Regions from separate parts of the Chitinophaga filiformis genome, predicted to be linked through region 1. Evidence: riboswitches for the same ligand, from Rfam matches in the RefSeq annotation. Region 1 holds a riboswitch; the other holds the start of a gene.
What was found. A riboswitch is a leader RNA that binds a small molecule or an ion and turns the genes downstream of it on or off. The one in region 1 is predicted to bind thiamine pyrophosphate.

Region 1 (10,820 bases):
TGACACATCCGTTGAAGGTTGAGGTTTAATATACTATTTTTGCCACAAGTTAAATAAATAGCGACAAGATACAAGCTACCTTGCGGCTGTTTTCAATACATCATTATGTCGAACAGGAAACTGAATGTTTTTTTACCGCTCTTATTTGCAATAGTGCTGGCTTTGGGAATGTACCTGGGGCATAAAATGCCGGGAGCTAACACGGGGGCGCAAACGTTGCTATTCAGCCGGGCGGGCCGTGCACCTTTACAGGAAGTCATGGACCTGCTGAAAATAAAATACGTTGATACCTTACAGGTAGCAGATCTGCAACAGGAGGCCATTGAAGGCCTGTTAAGCCATCTGGATCCTCATTCCATCTATATTCCGCCATCCAACCTGCAAACCGTGAATGAAGACCTCGAAGGTCACTTTTCCGGCATAGGCGTCGAATTCAATATCATCGCAGATACCGTAAATATCGTCTCCGTAGTTCCGGGAGGCCCTTCAGAGACTGCCGGTGTACAATCGGGCGACAAGATCATCAAAGTGAACGACTCTCTCGTGGCAGGTAACAACATTTCCGGCGATAAGATCCGCAAAATGCTGCGTGGTCCCAAAGATTCCAAAGTGGCTGTTACCATGTTACGTCAGCAGAAACTGGTACCCGTTCAGATCATCCGCGGCGACATCCCTCTTTATAGTATAGACGCCAGTTACATGACGGCGCCGGGAATTGGCTATATCAAGATCAGCAAGTTCTCCGGCACTACTTACCAGGAATTCATGGATGCGATGCGGAAACTGACCCAGGCAGGCATGACCAAGCTGGTGATCGACCTGCGCCAGAACCCTGGCGGCTATCTCGACGCGGCTACCCGCATTGCCGACGAACTACTCGACGATAACAAACTGATCGTATATACAAAAGGAAAAAGCTATCCCCGTTCAGACTACCGCTGTGAAAAGCCGGGTATCTTCGAGAAAGGGGAACTCGCCATTCTCACTGATGAAGGCTCTGCAAGCGCCAGTGAGATCCTGGCAGGCGCGGTACAGGAATGGGACCGTGGTACTATTATCGGTCGTCGTACCTTCGGTAAAGGCCTGGTACAGGAACAGTTTGACCTTAGCAATGGCGGCGCCCTCCGTCTGACAGTAGCCCGCTACTATCTCAACTCCGGCAGAAGTATTCAGAAATCCTATGCCAATGGCCGTGAAGCCTACGATGAGGATATCCTGAACCGCTTCAACCATGGTGAGTTCGTTAACCGCGACAGCATTCACCCGCTGGATACCGTGCAGTTCAAAACTGCCAGCGGCCGTATTGTTTATGGAGGCGGCGGTATTACTCCCGACGTCTTCATTCCATTTGACACCAGCCGCTTTTCCAATGTGCTGACCAGCATGTATTCCCGCAGTACTTTCAGCAACTTTGCCTATCAGTATTACAATAGCCACAGGGACGAGTTCAAACAATATAAAGACGCTACTCAATTCAGTAATCAATACCAGGTTAGTAATGAGCTTTATAGTGCTTATAAGTCTTTCGCGGCAAAAGACAGCGTTCGTGGCGTTGAGTCTATCAATGCGCATGATGAAGTTGAGATCAAAACACGTCTGAAAGCATTGCTGGCGAGGCAGATGTGGAGTTATGCGGGGTTCTATGAGTCGCTGAACAAGGAAGATGATATGATGAAGAAGGCGGTGGAGATGCTGAAGAAGAAATAAAAAAGTTATTTGTGTTTAAAAGCCATCTGGGGAACTCCGGATGGCTTTTTTTATGCCTGGTTCCTTGGCTCATTGTCTTTCCAGAAATTTTTCACGCTAAGTAGCTCGGTTTCAGTATGGGATGTCGGTCGGCGCCTCTTTGGTTGGATGTCTATCAGGCATTTGGAATCGTATAAGCTGTTGGATCACTATTTAACTGCATCAATCGTATCTCAAAGAGCCGAAGGCCCGACATTCCCATCTGAAACCGGTGCTACTTATGCTCTCCCTACTACAGTTTCCTGTCGCCTGATTATCATGGCCAAATATTATAACAAGGAAGCCAGGAGGTACAACGGTTTCAGGTGGGAAGCACTGGCCTTGGTTGTTTGAAGCATGCTCACACGATTGACAGGGGTTTAATACATATCCCAAAGCCCACACGATTCCAAATGCCTGATAGCACGCGGCTTCAAAGAACCACAGCCAGTGATCCCAGCCTGAAACCGGCGTATCACAAAAACAGGATGACATATGCCAAGGAACTCCAGGCTATAACAAGGAAGCCAGGAAGCACAACGGTTTCAGGTGGGAAGCACCGGCCTTGGTTGTTTGAAGCATGCTCACACGATTGACTGGGGTTTAATACATATCCCAAAGCCCACACGATTCCAAATGCTTGATAGCACGCGGCTTCAAAGAACCACAGCAAGTGATCCCAGCCTGAAACCGGCGCATCACAAAAACAGGATGACATATGCCAAGGAACTCCAGGCTATAACAAGGAAGTCAATAAGTACAACGGTTTCAGGTGGGAAGCACTGGCCTTGGTTGTTTGAAGCATGCTTACACGATTGACAGGGGTTTAATACATATCCCAAAGCCCACACGATTCCAAATGCCTGATAGCACGCGGCTTCAAAGAACCATAGCCAGTGATCCCAGCCGGAAACCGGCGCAACTCAAGTATGTGGGGAACTCCAGCTATAACCAGGAAGCAGAAATGAACGCGACAAAGACAGGCAAAAAAAAAACCGTCTCGTTTACACGAGACGGCCAATAATTCTTACAAAACAGATTAGTGTTTTGCTTCAGCAGCAGGAGCAGCAGCAGTATCAGCTGGAGCAGCAGCAGCAGAATCAGCAGTTACTGATGCAGAATCAGCAGCTGGAGCTGGAGTTGCAGCAACTGTATCAACAGCTGGAGTTGCAGTAGAATCTGCAGTTGTAGTAGAAGCACCACCACCGCAAGCTACGAAGAACATGCTAGTTGCAACTGCGAAGAAGAATAATTTTTTCATGCTTTAGTTTGTTTTTAAAGATGCGCAAAGGTATAGTTATTTTTAAATATAGAACAACATCTATATCAAAATTTTACCTTTATTTCTTCCTGAAGAACAGTTTTAACGGTACCCCCTCGAAATCAAAGTTGCTACGGAGCTGATTTTCAAGGTAGTTCCTGTATGGTTGCTTCACATCATCCGGCAGATTACAGAAGAATGCAAATGCCGGTGTAAACGTCGGAAGTTGCGTTACATACTTGATTTTGATAGGAATACCCCTCACTACAGGCGGATGGAAACTCTCGATCGCCTTCAGCATCACCTCATTCAACCTGGACGTCTGCACTTTACGCTTACGGTTCTCATATACACGCAGCGCCTCTTCTATTGCCTTGAAAATACGCTGTTTCTCCGTTACTGAGGTGAATATCACCGGTACATCAGAGAATGGCGCCAGACGGCTTTTCAGGTCCTTTTCATAATCCCTTGCCGTATTGGTGCTTTTATCTTCGATCAGGTCCCATTTGTTCACCAGCACTACCAGGCCTTTCCCTTTACGGCCGGCCAGGCTGAAAATGCTCAGATCCTGCGCAGTGATGCCTTTGGTGGCATCGAGCAGCAGCAGGCAAACGTCTGCTTCATCCATCGCTTTGATAGCGCGGATAACAGAATAGAACTCCAGGTCTTCCTGTACTTTGTTCTTACGGCGCAAACCGGCAGTATCGATCAAAACAAAGTCCTTCTGGAACATCTTATAGTGGGTATGGATCGTATCGCGTGTAGTACCGGGAATGTCAGACACGATATTCCGCTCCTCTCCGATCAGGGCATTCAGCAGGGATGATTTACCCACATTCGGCTGACCGATGATCGCTATCTTCGGCAGTTCGGCTGCTTCCTGTGCTGCTTCCAGCGTGTCGTCGTCTTCAGGGATCATGCCGGTGATCTCATCCAGCAATTCACCACTGCCACTACCACTCATGGAAGACATGAAAAATACCTTTTCAAACCCGAGGCTGTAAAATTCCGTTGCTTCCAGCTGACGGGTATTATTATCCACTTTATTGACCACCAGTATCACCGGTTTGGAAGAACGACGCAATATATCCGCCATTTCAGCATCCAGATCAGTAATACCTGTAGCCACATCACACATGAACAACAGGAGGTTGGCCTCCTCCATTGCTATTTTTACCTGTTTGCGTATCTCACGCTCGAAAATATCTTCACTTCTGGATACAAAACCACCGGTATCAATCACGTTGAACGATTTCCCGTTCCAGTCCGCAACACCATATTGCCTGTCACGCGTAACACCGCTCACGTCATCGACGATGGCTTTACGCTGCTCCAGCAAACGGTTGAACAGGGTAGATTTACCCACATTTGGACGACCGACGATTGCTACTGTAAATCCTGCCATAACTAAATAAAATTAATAACCGTATTCCCTTAAATAAATATCATTATCCCGCCACTTGCTGCGCACTTTCACAAATAGTTCAAGGAACACTTTCTGACCCACAAATTTCTCGATATCCTGGCGGGCCAGCGTACCGATCTTTTTAATGGAAGACCCTTTGTCGCCCAGGATGATCGCTTTCTGCGTCTCACGCGTCACAATGATCTCTGCCGAGATCTTGATCAGGGTGTTCTTCTCCTGGTATTGCGTTACAATTACCGCAGTATGATAAGGAATCTCTTCGTCGAACAGGTGAAATATCTTTTCCCGGATGATCTCGGCTACAAAAAAACGTGTAGACTTATCGGTTAACGTATCTTCCGGATAGAAGGGGTCGCTTTCCGGGAGCAGGGCTACCACAGTCTGCAGCAATGCAGGAACACCTTTTCCCTGCAGGGCAGAGATCACTACCACCTTTTCGGCTTTCCCCCACTCCTCGCATTTTTTAACCAATGCGTCCAGCTCATCTTTCATCAGGAGGTCCGACTTGTTGATCACCAGGATACTGCGGGCTTTTAGCTTCAGCGATCCGAACAGCTCCAGGTTCTCTTCCAGGTTGTCTTTGGCGTCCATGAGCAACATGGCCACATCTGCATCCTCCAGCGCTGACTTAACAGCACCCATCATCTTTTCGTGCAGCCGGTAACGGGGATCGATAATACCAGGAGTGTCAGAGAATACGATCTGGTATTCCGGTGTGGTAACTATCCCCGTAATGCGGTGCCTGGTTGTCTGTACCTTCGGAGACACAATAGCGAGCTTTTCGCCCACCAGCGCGTTCATCAGGGTGCTCTTCCCTGCATTTGCCTTACCGAAGATATTTACAAAACCAGCTTTATGCATGCACAACGAATTTCCTTAACTTCCTGAAATAAAAAAAGCCGAATCACTTCGGCCTTTTTTTGCTTTGATTTTTTGTAGCGAGGAGAGGATTCGAACCCCTGACCTTCGGGTTATGAGCCCGACGAGCTACCTCTGCTCTACCTCGCAATGAGGGTGCAAAGATAGGATTAAAATCATTTCCGCCAAATCTTTTTTAGAAAAATCTGAAAAAGATAAAAAAAATCGTTCTGCATTCTTTTTCTTCGGTCACCTAAAGCGGCTTACTGTAAAGCGTTTCGTCGCTTTCCCGCCGCCAGGTCCGCTGCTGCGATAAAAAATGTTGCTCTGCCCGGTGATTAAACCGGACCAACACTTCAACACCTCCCGCAGCCAGGTCCGCTATGATAGAAACATTGCGGATACCTACTGAAGCAAGCCAGCCAGATTGTTGGACATTATTCGTCGTCTACCGTGAAACATTGCCACTACCTGACTGATTTAATCCAGCCAACACTGCAACACCAAACGCAGCATGGTGTCTGCGACCGCCGGTATGTGACCTAAAAAGGCAGATCGTCTGCCACATCCGCATCATCGCCTGCAGCTTCTTCCACTTCCTTCCCGCCAACGCCACGGCGACTGGAAAGTAACTGTAAAGTGGTTACCCGCAGGCGGATCGAGGATTGCTGTTCTCCCTGATTGTTCACATACACTTCTGCAGATGGATTGCCATCCACATAGATGCGCGTGCCCTTCGTCAGGTAAGGTCCTACCTTTTCATGCTCCCAATAGGAACAGTCGACCCAGATGGTCTTTTCCTGCAGTATGCCATCCCTGTTTGTGAAACGTTCTGTGTGTGCAACACGAAAGCTGAGTACGGTCTTGCCATTTACATGCCGCTGAACTGCATCATGTCCCAGATGCCCGATTAACTGTAGTCTGATCATTACAGATTCAATTTGGTTAACGATAAAAAAAGTTCAGGGAGGATTCAATTTGAGAGAGCGGTATAATGATTGAAAATTATACATTTTCTTTCATTGTGAAAAATATTTTCTCTTTTTAATCAAAGCAGCTATAACTTTGTCCCGGAAACAGGAGTGCGTACTGGCGCAAATTAGCATTCAAAACTCCCATGTTTCACCTCGGGGTGCCTTACTATCAGGCTGAGATCAGACCCGTTGAACCTGACCAGGTAATGCTGTTTAGGAAAGGTAAGCGAACAATCTCTTCCTTACCCGCATATTGAAAGAAAGCTACAGATTGTAAGCTATTAAACCGTCATAGTCCAATGAGACAATTTTTATTTCTTTTGCTGCTATGCAGCTTAAGTACTGTACACGCGCAAACGGTGCTGACAGGAACAGTGACCGACAAGAACAGCGGCAAACCGCTGCAGGGCGTGTCTGTAAGTATCCCTTCCGCCAACGCCGGTATTCATACCAATGCCAGCGGTCAATACCGATTTACCATCCCTGCTAAAGGCCAGTATACCTTACAGGCCACTTATCTCGGTTTTAAGACATTCACCACCAATATCACCGCCAACGGCAGCAACATTCAGACAGACATCTCCCTGGAAGAAACAGGACTGTTCGTGAAGCCTGTTGAGATCACCAGCCTGCGTGCAGGTGAGCATTCTCCCTTCACACAGTCGACGCTGACCGCTGAAGATATCAAAAGGCAGAACCTCGGACAGGACCTGCCATTGCTGCTCAACCAGCAGCCAGGTGTGGTAACAAATTCCGATGCCGGAACAGGTATCGGTTACACCGGCATCCGTGTAAGAGGCTCTGATATCACCCGTATCAATGTTACGGCAAACGGTATCCCTATCAATGACGCAGAATCACAGGGTACCTTCTTCGTGAACATGCCCGATTTCGCGTCTTCTGTCAGCAGCATCCAGCTGCAACGTGGTGTAGGCACTTCCACCAACGGCGCCGGTGCTTTTGGGGCTTCACTGAACCTCAGCACCAACGATTTCAGGGATAAAGCCTATGGTGAGATCAGCAACAGCTACGGTTCCTTCAATTCATGGAAACATACAGTGAAAGCAGGTTCTGGTCTGATCAACGATCACTTTACCATCGATGCGAGGCTGTCCAAGATCTCTTCGGATGGCTATATAGACCGCGCTTCTTCCGACCTGCGCTCCTTCTATACTTCCGCTGCCTATATCTCAAAAAACACCGCCATACGGCTCAACGTATTTTCCGGCAAAGAAAAGACCTACCAGGCATGGAACGGCGTACCGTTTGACTCACTGAAAACACACCGTACCTACAATTCCGCCGGACAACGTTCTGACGGTTCCTACTACGATAATGAAACTGATAATTACCAGCAGGATCATTACCAGTTATTCCTGAACCAATCTCTCAGCTCAAGGCTCGACTTCAACGTGGCAGCACACTATACGCGCGGCAGGGGTTACTATGAGCAATACAGGGAAGAAGAAGCATTTGCGGACTATGGTTTGCCTGATCCCGTGATCAATGGCGCGCCGGTAACCAAAACAGATCTTATCAGGCAGCTATGGCTGGATAATGATTTCTATGGTGGCATCTTCTCTGTCAACTATAAAGGCGATAAACTGAACTGGAGCCTCGGCGGCGGATGGAACAGATATGAGGGCAGTCACTATGGTAAGATCATCTGGGCACAGTATGCTGCAGGTATAGATAAGGATCATAAGTATTACGACAACGATGCCTTCAAACGCGATTTCAATGTCTACTGGAAAGGCGAATATAAACTCACAACAGACCTTCGCCTGTTTGCCGATCTGCAATACCGTACAGTGAAATACAATATCGATGGATTTGATGATAATCCACACCTGATACAACACAACGACTACAACTTCTTCAATCCGAAAGCAGGTATTTCCTATACGCTGGATAGTCACCAGGAAGTATACGCATCATTTGCTGTTGGCAATAAAGAACCGAACCGCGACGACTTTGAAGCAGATATCAACCACACGCCTAAACATGAGTCATTACGCGATGTAGAAGCCGGATACGCTTACCACAGTAATAACCTGGTATTACAGGGCAATGTCTATTACATGGACTATAAAAACCAGCTGGTGCAAACCGGTCAGCTGAATGATGTAGGCGCTTATACCCGCACTAATATTCCGAAAAGCTACCGCGCTGGCATAGAGCTGCAGGCAAGCACAAGACTGGGACATCTCTTCACACTCTCGGCCAATGCAGCCCTGAGCCGCAACAAAGTAAAAGACTTCCGCAATTTCCTGGATAACTGGAATACCGGCCTGCAGGATACCGTTGCTTACAACAACAGCAATATTGCCTTCTCTCCTGCTTTCGTGGGTGGCTACACGCTGACTGCAAAGCCGATAAGGAACCTGGAAATAAGCCTGCTGGGCAAGTATGTAAGCAGGCAGTACCTGGATAATACCGGCACAAAAGAACGTAGCCTGGACGGTTATTATACTAACGATCTGCGTATTAACTATGTCATCCCCCAGCCATTGTTCAAAGAACTGGGTATACAGTTCATGCTGAACAATATCTGGAACAAGAAGTACTCACCCAACGGATGGACCTACGCATATAAAGAGGATGGGGCCGAAAAATCGACTAACGGGTATTATCCGATGGCTGGTACCAATTTCTTCGCCGGCGTCAATATAGCCTTCTGACGTAGCCTTAAATATATTAAGGGCCGTCCGCCTCCCGGCGTGACGGCCCTTTTTGTTTTCCGCCGCCTGTATACCGTATGAAAATGAATTACGGTTATATATTAATAAATTACACTATATTGCATTGGAAATCACACCTATACCTCCAAGGGGACATTGCATGATACCTTATACCCGGTCACATGTGACCATCACTGTTCGTATACCTGGCAGCGCGTTTAAACAAAAACGGCCTGAAACAAGACTTTCATCGCATATCACCTTTCCGGCCGGTACAGGCCCTGTACATTATCAAATTCACACCCATTACACGCTTTAAACACTTAAAATGAAAAAAAGGCTCCTATTATTCCTGTACACTTTATTTGTTGTACTTAGTGCCAGTGCTCAGTCCCGGGTATTCAAACAGGTAGGCAGCGGTATTTCCACCTCGCTGCACAGCATTTTGCAGGATGGAAGTCTTGTAGGTTACCTGACCTTTACAGAACTTGAAAAAGCCAGCAAAGACTCTTTCAACTACGAGATCACTATCATGGACGAGAACCTGAACGATATCGGAAAGGTAAAATTCCGTCAGCAGAAACTCAACCTGCGCGATGTGGCCTTCGAGCAGGATATGCTTTGTCTGGCCTATATTAAAAGCGATGTATTAGGCACCACTGCAAGACACAAGATCTCTTATAAAATAGCCGCCAGGAAAGGCTATGTATCATTCTTCGCACAATTCATCAACCTGCAGGGCGAGATCACGAAGACCTTTGAAAAGAAAGCAGATGTTGATCTTTATGTTGCGCTGAAGGAATATGAAATGGGTATCCGTCCGTTGAAAGAGGATATCCAGCTGAAAAATATCAGTGGCGTAGGTTTTGCGGCCTTTTACGGCGACAAGACCAAAAAACCTTTGCTCACTTTCAATGCTGCCGGCGAAAAGATCAGTGAAAGACAGGTGAAGGAAGTAGCAGAGAGCTATTACTTGCATACTGCAGGTGATGATATCTACCTGCTGACACAAAAAGCACAGGAATATGGCAACGGTTATACCCTTTACGGATATAGTGGTACCGCCAACTCTCCCACACTGAAATTGCAGTTGAAAGATAAAAAACAGCGTATGCTGGATATCCTTGGTTTCGGGAATGACCCTGCAACCGGCAAACTGTTCATCTCGGGCATCGTCGGCGGCAGATCGGATAACACGATGAATGATGTATATGATATCTACAATGGAAAACTTCAGGGTATTTTCAAAATAGATATAAACGGCGCTCATAAAGAAGATGTGAAAACTGTTTATTCCTGCTGGGCCGACAGCACCCATGGCGATATCAACAACAAGGGTTACATCGCCAGCGCCCACGGGCATATCGTGCCACGTCCTTCTTTCAGGGACTTTGAAGGCAACACCTATTTCCTGGGAAGCCGCCTTACTGCAAAGAAGAACAAAGGAGCGATGATTGCCGGTATAGCCACAATGCCGCTGCTGATCCCCTATTACGTACTATTGGCAACCGGTTCTTTCGGGACCTATTCTTTTGATGATGTACTGGTAATGCAAATGGACAAAAATGGTAAGATCCATTATATTGACAGCATCGGTACTGAACTGTACAAACGAAAGAATGCAGCGCCAATATTCAAAGGGGCTGATAACTGTACTTTCTATTCCTTAACCAACCCCGATACCAAAACATCCTTCCTGATTGTTAAAGGCGAAAAAGACATTACTATCTACAATGTTCACGATAAAAAGATCGTGCGGAAAATAGCCAGGACCAATAATGAGGTGAAAACAAACATATATCCTGCAAAAGATGGCCACATCATTGTTTCAGAGTATGATGAAAAGGAGAAATCCACGAGGTTATCCATTGAGGCTATTTAGTAACTATGTTATA
Region 2 (10,820 bases), 1.7 Mb from region 1:
AAGCTAAAGGATATGAACATCATTTAAAAGAAACAGTAAATTTTTTCACCACATCATAATAAACATTCGTTTCATTAAATTAATTTCAATAAAAACACACATAATCATCACTTTGTCTAACATTGCATTTTACGGTAATATCTGTAAATAGCACGATACTTGACAATTCTTTCTATCTTTGTCCGCTTTCTTAAAAAGCCTTATTTTTAGTGCGGTTAACAAACCCGGAATACGGCCAACAATATCAGAAACCTTTACAGTGGCCGGTTTTGATAAAAAAGCAAAAAGTAAATAACAATATATCACATGAAGTTTATCGTTTCTTCCTCTACTTTGTTAAAACAATTGCAGCAGATCAGCGGGGTGATTAACTCTAATACGGTGTTGCCTATATTGGAAGATTTCCTTTTCCTGATCGACAAGAACGAGCTGACCGTTGTGGCCACAGACCTTGAGACTGTCATGAAGGTAAAGCTGGAGGTTGAAGCCAAAGAAAATGGCCGTATCTGCATCCCCGCCAAGATTCTGATGGATTCACTCAAGAATCTGCCCGATCAGCCGCTGACTTTTCATATAGATCTTAATTCTTATGCTGTAGAGATCACCTCCGACAATGGTAAGTATAAGGTAATGGGTGAAAATCCTGAGAATTTCCCCAAAGAACCTACAGCAGATGATACCACCTCTTTCACGGTGACATCTACGGCACTGGTAACAGCGATCAACAAGACATTGTTTGCCGTAAGCAACGATGACCTGCGTCCCGCTATGACAGGTGTGTTCTTCGAACTGACGCCTACCAGCCTCACTTTCGTAGCTACAGACGCTCACCGTCTTGTAAAGTATGTAAGGACCGGCGTTGAATGCCCTAAAGCAGAAACATTCATTGTGCCTAAAAAACCGCTGAATCTGCTCAAGTCTGCATTGCCTGACAATGACAGCGAAATAAAGATCGCCTACAGCCAAAACCATTTCTTTGTGACACACGATGGCGCCCAGATGATCTGCCGCCTCATTGACGCAAGGTTCCCCGACTATAAAGTGGTGATTCCAAAAGATAATCCTTACCGCCTTACACTGGCGAAAAGCGATTTCCAGAACGCCCTGAAACGTGTAAGCGTATTCGCCAACAAAAGCACCAACCAGGTGGCCCTGAACATCACCGGCAGCGAGCTCCAGCTTTCTGCACAGGACGTGGATTTCTCTTTTGAAGGTAATGAACGCATGAGCTGCCAGTATACCGGCGATGATATGCAAATTGCTTTCAATGCGAAGTTCCTCATAGAAATGCTGAACGCCGCCGAAGGCGATGAGATCACCATCGAACTGTCTACTCCGACTAAAGCTGGTATTCTGAAGCCTTCAGAAAAAGAGGAAAATGAAGACCTGCTGATGCTGGTAATGCCGCTTATGTTGAACAACTAGTCAGTTTTACAACAACTAATAACTTATGTTTATTTGTAAAGCAATCTCTCACAAGGAGATTGCTTTTTTCTTTATCCATGGCCACTTTCAAAAGAATTATTATTTAAAAAGTTCGTAAATTAATACCAGTAAAACAGGACAGTAAGCGATTGATTTGCCCCAGTTTGATGACCACTATTTCACGATGAACTGATCAGCGCATGATACGTCATGCTATAAATTTTAATTCCCGTATGGAAGAATTTTTCAATAATATTCCTTCCTGGTATCGTACCGCATTTCTCGTAGGCGGACTGGTACTGCTATGGATGATAGAAGGAGCAATACCCCGGCTCTCATTAAATGTGAACCGTTACAGGCATGCAGGCACCAACCTGTTCTTTACCCTGACAACGGCTATCGTTAACCTTGGCTTCGCATTTGTCATTGTCATTGCATCAGAATGGACCGCAAAGGCACAATTCGGCCTCTTATACATCGTTACACTACCCGTATGGCTCCATTGCCTGCTGGCTATTATGATGATGGACCTGATAGGCGCCTACCTGGTACATCTCATTCAGCATAAGATTGCCTGGATGTGGCATTTCCACAAGATTCACCACATCGATACGGCGGTCGATACGACTACCGCCCTGCGGCATCATCCGGTAGAATCCGTTTTCCGGGTGCTGGCCCTTCTCCTCGCCATCGTTTCTATGGGAGTGCCTATCTGGATGGTCATGTTATACCAGACCATTTCGGCCTTTATGTCCCAGTTTAACCATGCCAATATCCGCTTGCCTAAATGGCTGGACACAGCCCTTAGCTGGGTCATTGTGTCGCCGGATATGCATAAGGTGCACCATAGTCATTATCAGCCGGAAACGGACTCCAATTATGCAAATATCTTTTCGTTCTGGGATCGCCTGTTCGGCACATTTGTGGTGGTAAATGATGTAACGCGGCTACGCTACGGGCTGGATGAATACCGGGAATCCCAGTATCAGCAGATAGGGACACTGTTGAAAGTACCCTGGGAAGAACGAAAGCAATAGACAGGTTATGAACTTTTCATTTTCATTTTAATTCTACATATATGCAACAGCACACCACGTCCACCCCCACTAAGATTGCCTGCTTCGTTTCCATGTTTGCGGGCATATTTGCTGCAGTATTTTCTTTTGTGTCAAGGAATCATAATACTGCACTGGTATTTGGTATTGCAGCAATTGTAATAGGCGGACTTTCCGTAGTTAAAGCTCATAAGAACATTGATGACACACAGGTAGCTACAGCAGGTATCTTCATGGCGGTTGTAGCCTGCGCCGTAGCTTTGTGGAATATCTATCATTAGTTAGTTCATGACAAACTATAGTCTGCAATGCAGGCAGCAGGCAATATATCGCAATTGTCTGTTGCCTGCAGACTATGGATGCGAACTATCTCTTATTACTTTTGACCTTTTTGTATTCTTCGAGGTATCCCTCTGCAGCTTTGATGGGAAACAATACTAACGAAGTGTCCGTTAGTGACCTGATAAGCGTAGTATCTATGACGGCGGCAGAATCTTTTTGCTGCGAGCCTTCTGCATGGCTCCATAAAAACAGCGTATCATGCGACACACTCCACTTGTCATATACCATTGAGTATGTATTGACTGAAGTAATAGCGCCTTTTTTCTTCAGCAGAAACCCCTGTGTAGCCTTGTCAACTCCCGGCACAGGCTGCAGCCACTTGCCCAGCAACTGGTCTTCAGTATAAGATATCGTGTCCACCTTCACCAGCGTTACTGAATCAGTGATCGTTTCAGGGGTCACTGTATCTTTCACATCAATCAGGCTGCTGTCTTCCGGTATATCTGTTTTTGAAGACGGAGATGGCTGTTGACATGCTGCGGTAATAACAGTACAGATCACTGACAGGACCAGGCATTTTTTCATAGTTCCAAAGATAGTAATACTAGTTTAACAAATTTAACTACCTTTAAGCTCACTTTAGGGGTGTTTCCCGGTTGTAAAGACTTCCGGGAAGCTGAGATGAAACCCTCAGTACCTGACGCAGCTCATACTGCCGTAGGGAAAAGTAGCTGAACTCTCCTTCATCTTTCCATCCTTAAAGTTTATTGTTCACTTAATTCCTTGCAAACATGGAAGTGCTTGTAAACAATAAACTTTATGCGGTGCAGCCAGGAACAACTGTTGCTGCCCTCTTACAGTTTATTCAACTTTCTTCAGAAAAAGGCGTTGCTATCGCCGTCAACAGCCAGGTTATTCCGAAAACCTCCTGGCCTGAGCAAATCTTACAAACAGCAGATAAGGTCACCATCATTCGCGCTACACAGGGCGGATAAGGGCTCATTTACCAGCATGCTATAACATTGATACGCGCACAGCCGTGAGGCCGTGTTATGCCTCCGTGTGCCGTCTTCTCAATTCATAAATCCTAATTCATAATTCAATCGTCAGTTTATGCATTCAATTTCCCGTACGCCCTTCCCGGCATCCAGAAAGATCTATGTAGATGGCGTTGCCATGAGAGAGATCACGCTGACTCCTACACGCCTTCAGGGCAGTAAAGGAGCTGAAGTACCTAATTCCCCGGTGGTGGTTTATGACACCAGCGGCCCCTACACCGATCCCGATATGGACATCGATGTACGTAAAGGCCTGCCCAGGTTGCGTGAAAGCTGGATCAAAGATCGTAACGATGTTGAACAGCTGCCAGGCATTACTTCTGCCTACGGCAGGGAAAGAATGGCCGACAGTCGTCTGGACAGCCTGCGTTTTTCTTACCAGCATTCCCCTATGAAAGCAAAAGCCGGACATAATGTATCGCAGATGCATTATGCCAAAAAGGGCATTATTACCCGCGAGATGGAATACATTGCCACACGCGAGAATCAATGCGTGGATAAGCTATTCCAGGATAACGCCCTCTGGCAACAGCATAAAGGCCAGTCATTCGGCGCCAATACCCCTGTAAAATTCATTACCCCTGAATTTGTAAGGCAGGAGGTAGCTGCGGGACGTGCCATTATTCCCAATAATATCAATCATCCCGAGAGTGAGCCTATGATCATTGGCCGCAACTTCCTGGTGAAGATCAACGCCAATATCGGCAACTCCGCTGTCAGCTCCAGCATTGAGGAAGAGGTTGAAAAAGCTGTATGGGCCTGCCGCTGGGGGGCAGATACTATTATGGACCTCAGCACCGGTAAAAATATTCATGAAACCAGGGAATGGATCATCCGCAATTCCCCCGTTCCCATCGGTACCGTTCCCATCTACCAGGCCCTGGAAAAAGTGAATGGTAAAGCAGAAGAACTGAGCTGGGACATCTTCCGGGATACGCTGATAGAACAGGCGGAACAGGGCGTTGACTATTTCACCATTCATGCCGGCGTACTGCTGCGTTATGTACCATTGACGGCCAAACGCACCACCGGTATTGTATCCCGGGGAGGGTCCATTCTGGCTAAATGGTGCCTGGCGCATCATAAGGAAAACTTCCTGTATACACACTTTGAAGAGATCTGCGAGATCATGAAAGCTTATGATGTAGCTTTCTCACTCGGAGATGGCCTCCGTCCCGGAAGCATTGCAGACGCAAACGACGCTGCGCAGTTTGCAGAACTGGAAACACTGGGAGAGCTGACGCATATTGCGTGGAAACATGATATACAGACGATGATAGAAGGTCCGGGCCATGTACCCATGCACCTGATCAAGGCCAATATGGATAAACAGCTTGAACACTGCAAAGAGGCGCCTTTCTATACCCTCGGACCACTGACCACCGATATTGCTCCGGGTTATGATCATATCACATCTGCCATCGGCGCTGCCATGATCGGCTGGTTTGGTACGGCTATGCTATGTTATGTTACACCGAAAGAGCACCTGGGATTGCCCGATAAAGAAGATGTAAGACAAGGGGTGATCACTTATAAGATAGCAGCGCATGCTGCAGACCTGGCGAAAGGTCATCCCGGGGCGCAACACCGTGATAATGCCCTGAGTAAGGCCCGTTTTGAGTTCCGTTGGGAAGATCAGTTCAACCTTTCCCTCGATCCGGAGACTGCTCGTTCTTATCATGATGAAACGCTGCCGGCAGAAGGCGCCAAGATCGCTCACTTCTGTTCCATGTGCGGGCCTCATTTTTGCTCAATGAAGATCACACAGGAAGTGCGGGACTATGCCGCTACCCAACAGATAGATGAAACACTAGCCCTGGAAACCGGTATGGCAGAACAGGCACACGCATTTAAGGAACAGGGAGGAGAAGTTTACTTCTGATACTCATCTCATGATACAGATCATCACACACAGTACATTTCTGCCGGAAGAAACCAGCTACTGGCAACAACTGATCGCTGAAGGCGCAGACAGTATTCTTGTACGTAAACCGGGATGGCCGGAAACGGACTATGAGCAACTGTTACAGGATGCTGATCCTTCCTGTTACCCTAAGCTGATGATAGCCGGGCATCCTGCGCTTTGTGAAAAATATGGTCTGCAGGGCGTACACTTCAGTGAAGCCGGCAGAGGCCTCGTAAGCGGCGACCAGATCATCGGCTACAGGGAGAACGGATGGCGGCTCAGTACCAGCATACATGCGGCTGAGACATTGCAAATAGCCAGCGACAACTGGGACCAGCTCTTACTCGCGCCCGTGTTTCACAGCATCTCCAAACCAGGGTATGCCGGTACATTTGAAGAAAGCTTCCGTCTTTCGAAAGACGGTTATAACGGGCAGGTACTGGCCCTGGGAGGGATCGATCATACCACAGCAGCAAAGGCCCGCAACATGCAGTTTGACGGGATTGCCCTACTGGGCGCCATCTGGCAGGAACCCGCTGCAGCTATCAGCAATTTCCGCCGCATCAGGGATATATGGAGAACGGACGCCCTTATGTCATGAGCCTGGCCGGCCTGGACCCTTCGGCGGGAGCCGGTCTGCTGGCAGATATAAAAACGTTTGAAGCACTTGGCGTCTATGGTCTCGGCGTTTGTACTGCCCTTACCGTACAGACAGATACACGCTTTGTTTCTGTAGAATGGTTGCCTGCAAGCCAGATCATTGCCCAGGCAAGGCCCTTGCTGGAAACATTTCCGGTGCAGTACTGCAAGATCGGGATCGTGCAGGACGCAACATCCATGCTGGAGGTGATCCAATCTTTCAGGGGCATACAACCGGATATACGCTTCATACTGGACCCGGTGCTGAAAGCGAGTGCCGGCTACACGTTTCATGATGCCACACAACTGGCCGTATGGAAACAGGTATTGCAACAGCTCTACCTGCTCACGCCCAATTACCAGGAAGCACTATTGCTGAGCGGAGAGGAGGATGGCCATGCTGCTGCAAGTACGCTGGCCACCTGCTGCGCCGTGCTGCTAAAGGGTGGGCACCGTCAGGAAAGGCCGGGTGTAGACAGTCTCTATATCGGAAAGACCGATATCATTGACATTCCTGCAGGTACTGACGCCGTCTTTCCAAAACATGGTTCCGGTTGTGTGCTCAGCGCTGCCATCACTGCTCAGCTGGCAACAGGCAGTTCATTGCCTGTCGCCTGTATCAGGGCTAAACTTTATACAGAGAAGTTCCTGGCCAGTCATTCATCACTTTTAGGTTATCACATCACATGATCAGCTCATTGCATTATATATCACAACAAACCGCAACCGCCTCCCACCTGGACAATATCCTGGCTGCCTGCGAGGCTGGTTGCAGATGGATACAGCTTCGTATCAAGAACGAACCTGAAGACAAGATCCTCGCCAGCGCACTGTCAGCAAAGGCCATCTGTTCACGGTACAATGCTACCCTGATCATCAACGACTATCCGCATATTGCCAGGATAGTGGGCGCCCATGGCGTTCATGTCGGCAAGCAGGATATGACAGTGAGCGGCGCACGGGCTGCTACCGGCGATGAGTTCATCATCGGTGGCACCGCCAATACCCTGGAGGATATTCTCATGCATGTAAAAGACGGCGCCAATTATGTAGGTCTCGGACCTTACCGCTTTACCACTACCAAAGAGAAGCTCAGCCCCATTCTTGGCCTGGAAGGCATTGCCGGCATCATGGAGACGCTCAGGAATATGGGTATTCATATTCCGGTTATCGCCATTGGCGGCATACAGGCTGAAGATGTACCGGCACTGATGCAGACGGGTATTCATGGTATTGCTGTAAGCGGTCTGATTACGCACGCAGAAAACAAATTTCAAACTGTATCATCTCTTACACTATGACACCACTCGTAATAGCCGGGCATTCCTTTTCATCCCGCCTGTTTACCGGCACAGGCAAGTTTGCCTCACTGTCCGTCATGGAAGAAGCCCTGCTGGCTTCAGGTTCAGAACTGGTAACGGTGGCCCTGAAAAGGGTGGACGTTCACAACGAATCGGACGATATGCTGCAGCATGTACATCATCCGCAGCTAAAATTGCTTCCTAACACCTCCGGTGTAAGAACCGCCAGAGAAGCCATCTATGCGGCGCAACTGGCCAGGGAAGCACTTGAAACGAACTGGCTCAAACTGGAAATACATCCTGATCCGCGCTACCTGCTGCCAGATCCGGTAGAGACATTGAAAGCGGCAGAAGAACTGGTAAAACTCGGTTTCATTGTATTGCCTTACGTACATGCAGACCCCGTATTGTGTAAGCGCCTGGAGGAAGCAGGTACCGCAGCGGTGATGCCACTCGGCGCGCCGATAGGCAGTAATAAGGGACTGCGGACCATAGATTTCCTGGAAATCATCATCGAGCAGAGTAATGTGCCTGTAGTGGTGGACGCAGGTATTGGCAGTCCTTCGGATGCGGCGAAAGCCATGGAAATAGGGGCAGACGCCGTATTGGTGAATACGGCCATCGCCGTTGCCAAAGACCCGGTAATGATGGCGCAGGCATTCAAACAGGCCGTAATAGCCGGCAGACAGGCATATGAAGCAGGCCTGCCTTCCGTACAGCGGCAGGCAGTGGCATCCAGTCCGCTGATAGGCTTTCTTGATGAAGTTTAAACAAGCACACCATGTCAGGTTTTAAGAACATTTTCGATCAATATAACTGGGATGAGGTCAAGGCAGACATTTATGCCAAGACCCCGCGCGATGTAGAAGCTGCGCTCAACCGCAGCAGGCGCAGCCTGGAAGATTTCAAGGCACTCATCTCACCCGCGGCGGCGCCGTACCTGGAACAGATGGCCCAAATGAGCCGCACGCTTACACAACAGCGTTTTGGCAATACCATGCAGTTGTACATACCCCTGTACCTCAGCAACGAATGCCAGAATATCTGTACCTATTGTGGCTTCAGCCTGGATAATAAGATTGCACGGAAAACGCTCAACAAAGAGGAGATACTCCGGGAGGTGGCCGTTATCAAGGCAATGGGCTATGAACATGTGCTGCTGGTTACGGGCGAGGCCAATCAGACAGTAGGCCTCGATTATTTCCAGGAAGCACTGAAAGTGATCCGCCCTCATTTTGCCAACATCTCGATGGAAGTACAGCCAATGGACGAAGCTGACTATGCACAGCTGATACCCTACGGCCTGCACGCGGTATTGGTCTACCAGGAAACCTATCACCAGGCAGATTATAAAATGCATCATCCCAAAGGACGTAAATCGAATTTTGAGTACCGTCTGGACACTCCGGACAGGTTGGGCAGGGCAGGTATACATAAAATAGGATTGGGCGTGTTAATCGGCCTGGAAGACTGGCGTACGGATAGCTTTTTTACCGCCCTGCACCTGCAGTACCTGGAAAGGACCTATTGGCAGACCAAATACAGTATATCTTTCCCCCGTCTGCGTCCGTGTTCGGGTGGCCTGCCGCCAAAAGTGGAGATGAACGACCGCGAACTGGTACAGCTTATTTGCGCCTACCGCCTGCTGGACCAGGAAATAGAATTAAGCCTTTCTACAAGAGAAACGCCCCGCTTCCGGGATAATGTGATCAAACTGGGCATTACCGCGCTTAGTGCAGGCTCAAAGACGAATCCGGGCGGATATGCAACAGATCTGTCATCGCTGGAACAGTTCGAGATCTCGGACGACCGTAGTCCGGTGAGTATCAGTGGCATGTTGCGGGCTCAGGGCTATGAGCCTGTATGGAAGGATTGGGATGCGGGATATTGATAAAGAGCGGAATCTTACAAAAGAACAGCCCCGCATCCTACGGGGCTGTAAATTTACCTAAATCCATTACTGAAAATGTTACTTATCGAGATAAGTAGCCGCTTAATCTTACATTTCAAATGTAAGCTGCACATAATGAACAACCGCAGTTAACATCCATTATGAACAAAAAGAACAGCGGATGATAAAATGAACACATTCCCATTAATGGGGGATCTTTTCAAGGTCCCTGTAGGTTCTCACTGTCTCGTGCGAGCCTCTGAGCGCACCCTTCTGGTTAGCGATCAGTTCTCTTATGCTGTAGGGCATGGGGACGCTTGAGCGTAATACATCTTCATATGTTCTTTGTGCGGCGTCTTCTGCATATTCACAGGAAGACAGCAGTGCCTGACGGTCGTGTCCGGAAAAGGTAGCTTTCACATTCATCCAGGTTCTATAGAGTTTTCCATAAACGGAAGAGCCTTGTGCTACATCTCCGCCGCCGTCGAGTAATACATTGTTTAACTGGTCAATATATGTAAGGCTTTCATCTGCCATTCTCTGAAATAAGGCCTTCAAGTCGGTATCTTCTGTTAACGCTATTGCTTTTTTATATCCCTCCACACGATCTTGATTGATCCTGACCAGATCACTCAGGGCTTCCAACAATTTTTCATTTAGTTGCATGATAGTCAATTTTAAATTAATGCAATGACGATTAATATATGTGAGGCAAAAATGTAACCAGTTTCTACGCTTAGATCAGGGTGGGTATGGTGGCCCATTCCAGCCCCTTACCTGGCGGGGATTTTGCCCTTGCTGGGGAATACACTCCACAAAGAAAAGCGCCTGAAAAATACTGGCATATATTGCTTAAAAAAGGGAAGAAGACGCTGTAACCCTTGTAAATATTGGATAATAGCCATCCGTGCTTTTATTAACACTATCTGGCACAAATTTTTTACTCACTACTGTAACCAAATCTTATTGATATGAACGGCTTACTTTATTTGATCGCAGTGATCCTCATTATCGGATGGATTCTGGGTGCGTTTGTTTACTCCGCCGGCAGTCTGATACATGTGCTGTTGGTATTAGCTATCATCGCTATTCTTGTAAATATAATACGCGGCCGGGCAGTATAAGCCAGGCAACCGAGCTCCATTGTGTGAAGAGGTAATCAGTCGTAGCAGAATATTCCGAGCGTTTATTTTGCTATGATCTGATTACCTTATTTTTCTTCATAGCATCCATCCCAGTCGTCATAATCCATCAGCACAAAGC

Region 2: it holds a riboswitch for thiamine pyrophosphate, as region 1 does, so the genes downstream of both, thiS (sulfur carrier protein ThiS) here and MYF79_RS28650 (TonB-dependent receptor) in region 1, are expected to answer to the same signal.

Annotation. Positions count from the first base shown of each region.
Region 1 covers NZ_CP095855.1:7,325,017-7,335,836, forward strand. Annotated here, with positions in the region: gene MYF79_RS28615 (N-acetylglucosamine kinase) at 1-1, opposite strand, end outside; gene MYF79_RS28620 (S41 family peptidase) at 106-1,707, shown strand; gene MYF79_RS28625 (hypothetical protein) at 2,765-2,986, opposite strand; gene der (ribosome biogenesis GTPase Der) at 3,066-4,391, opposite strand; gene era (GTPase Era) at 4,404-5,273, opposite strand; tRNA gene MYF79_RS28640 (tRNA-Met) at 5,349-5,420, opposite strand; gene MYF79_RS28645 (single-stranded DNA-binding protein) at 5,813-6,199, opposite strand; TPP riboswitch at 6,389-6,481, shown strand; gene MYF79_RS28650 (TonB-dependent receptor) at 6,544-8,925, shown strand; gene MYF79_RS28655 (DUF6770 family protein) at 9,254-10,807, shown strand.
Region 2 covers NZ_CP095855.1:762,341-773,160, forward strand. Annotated here, with positions in the region: gene dnaN (DNA polymerase III subunit beta) at 307-1,425, shown strand; gene MYF79_RS03145 (sterol desaturase family protein) at 1,659-2,462, shown strand; gene MYF79_RS03150 (hypothetical protein) at 2,504-2,761, shown strand; gene MYF79_RS03155 (lipocalin family protein) at 2,847-3,347, opposite strand; TPP riboswitch at 3,394-3,503, shown strand; gene thiS (sulfur carrier protein ThiS) at 3,554-3,757, shown strand; gene thiC (phosphomethylpyrimidine synthase ThiC) at 3,876-5,702, shown strand; gene MYF79_RS03170 (thiamine phosphate synthase) at 5,713-6,327, shown strand; gene MYF79_RS03175 (hydroxymethylpyrimidine/phosphomethylpyrimidine kinase) at 6,300-7,055, shown strand; gene MYF79_RS03180 (thiamine phosphate synthase) at 7,052-7,666, shown strand; gene MYF79_RS03185 (thiazole synthase) at 7,663-8,436, shown strand; gene thiH (2-iminoacetate synthase ThiH) at 8,448-9,557, shown strand; gene MYF79_RS03195 (ferritin-like domain-containing protein) at 9,762-10,223, opposite strand; gene MYF79_RS03200 (lmo0937 family membrane protein) at 10,529-10,681, shown strand; gene MYF79_RS03205 (hypothetical protein) at 10,768-10,820, opposite strand, start outside.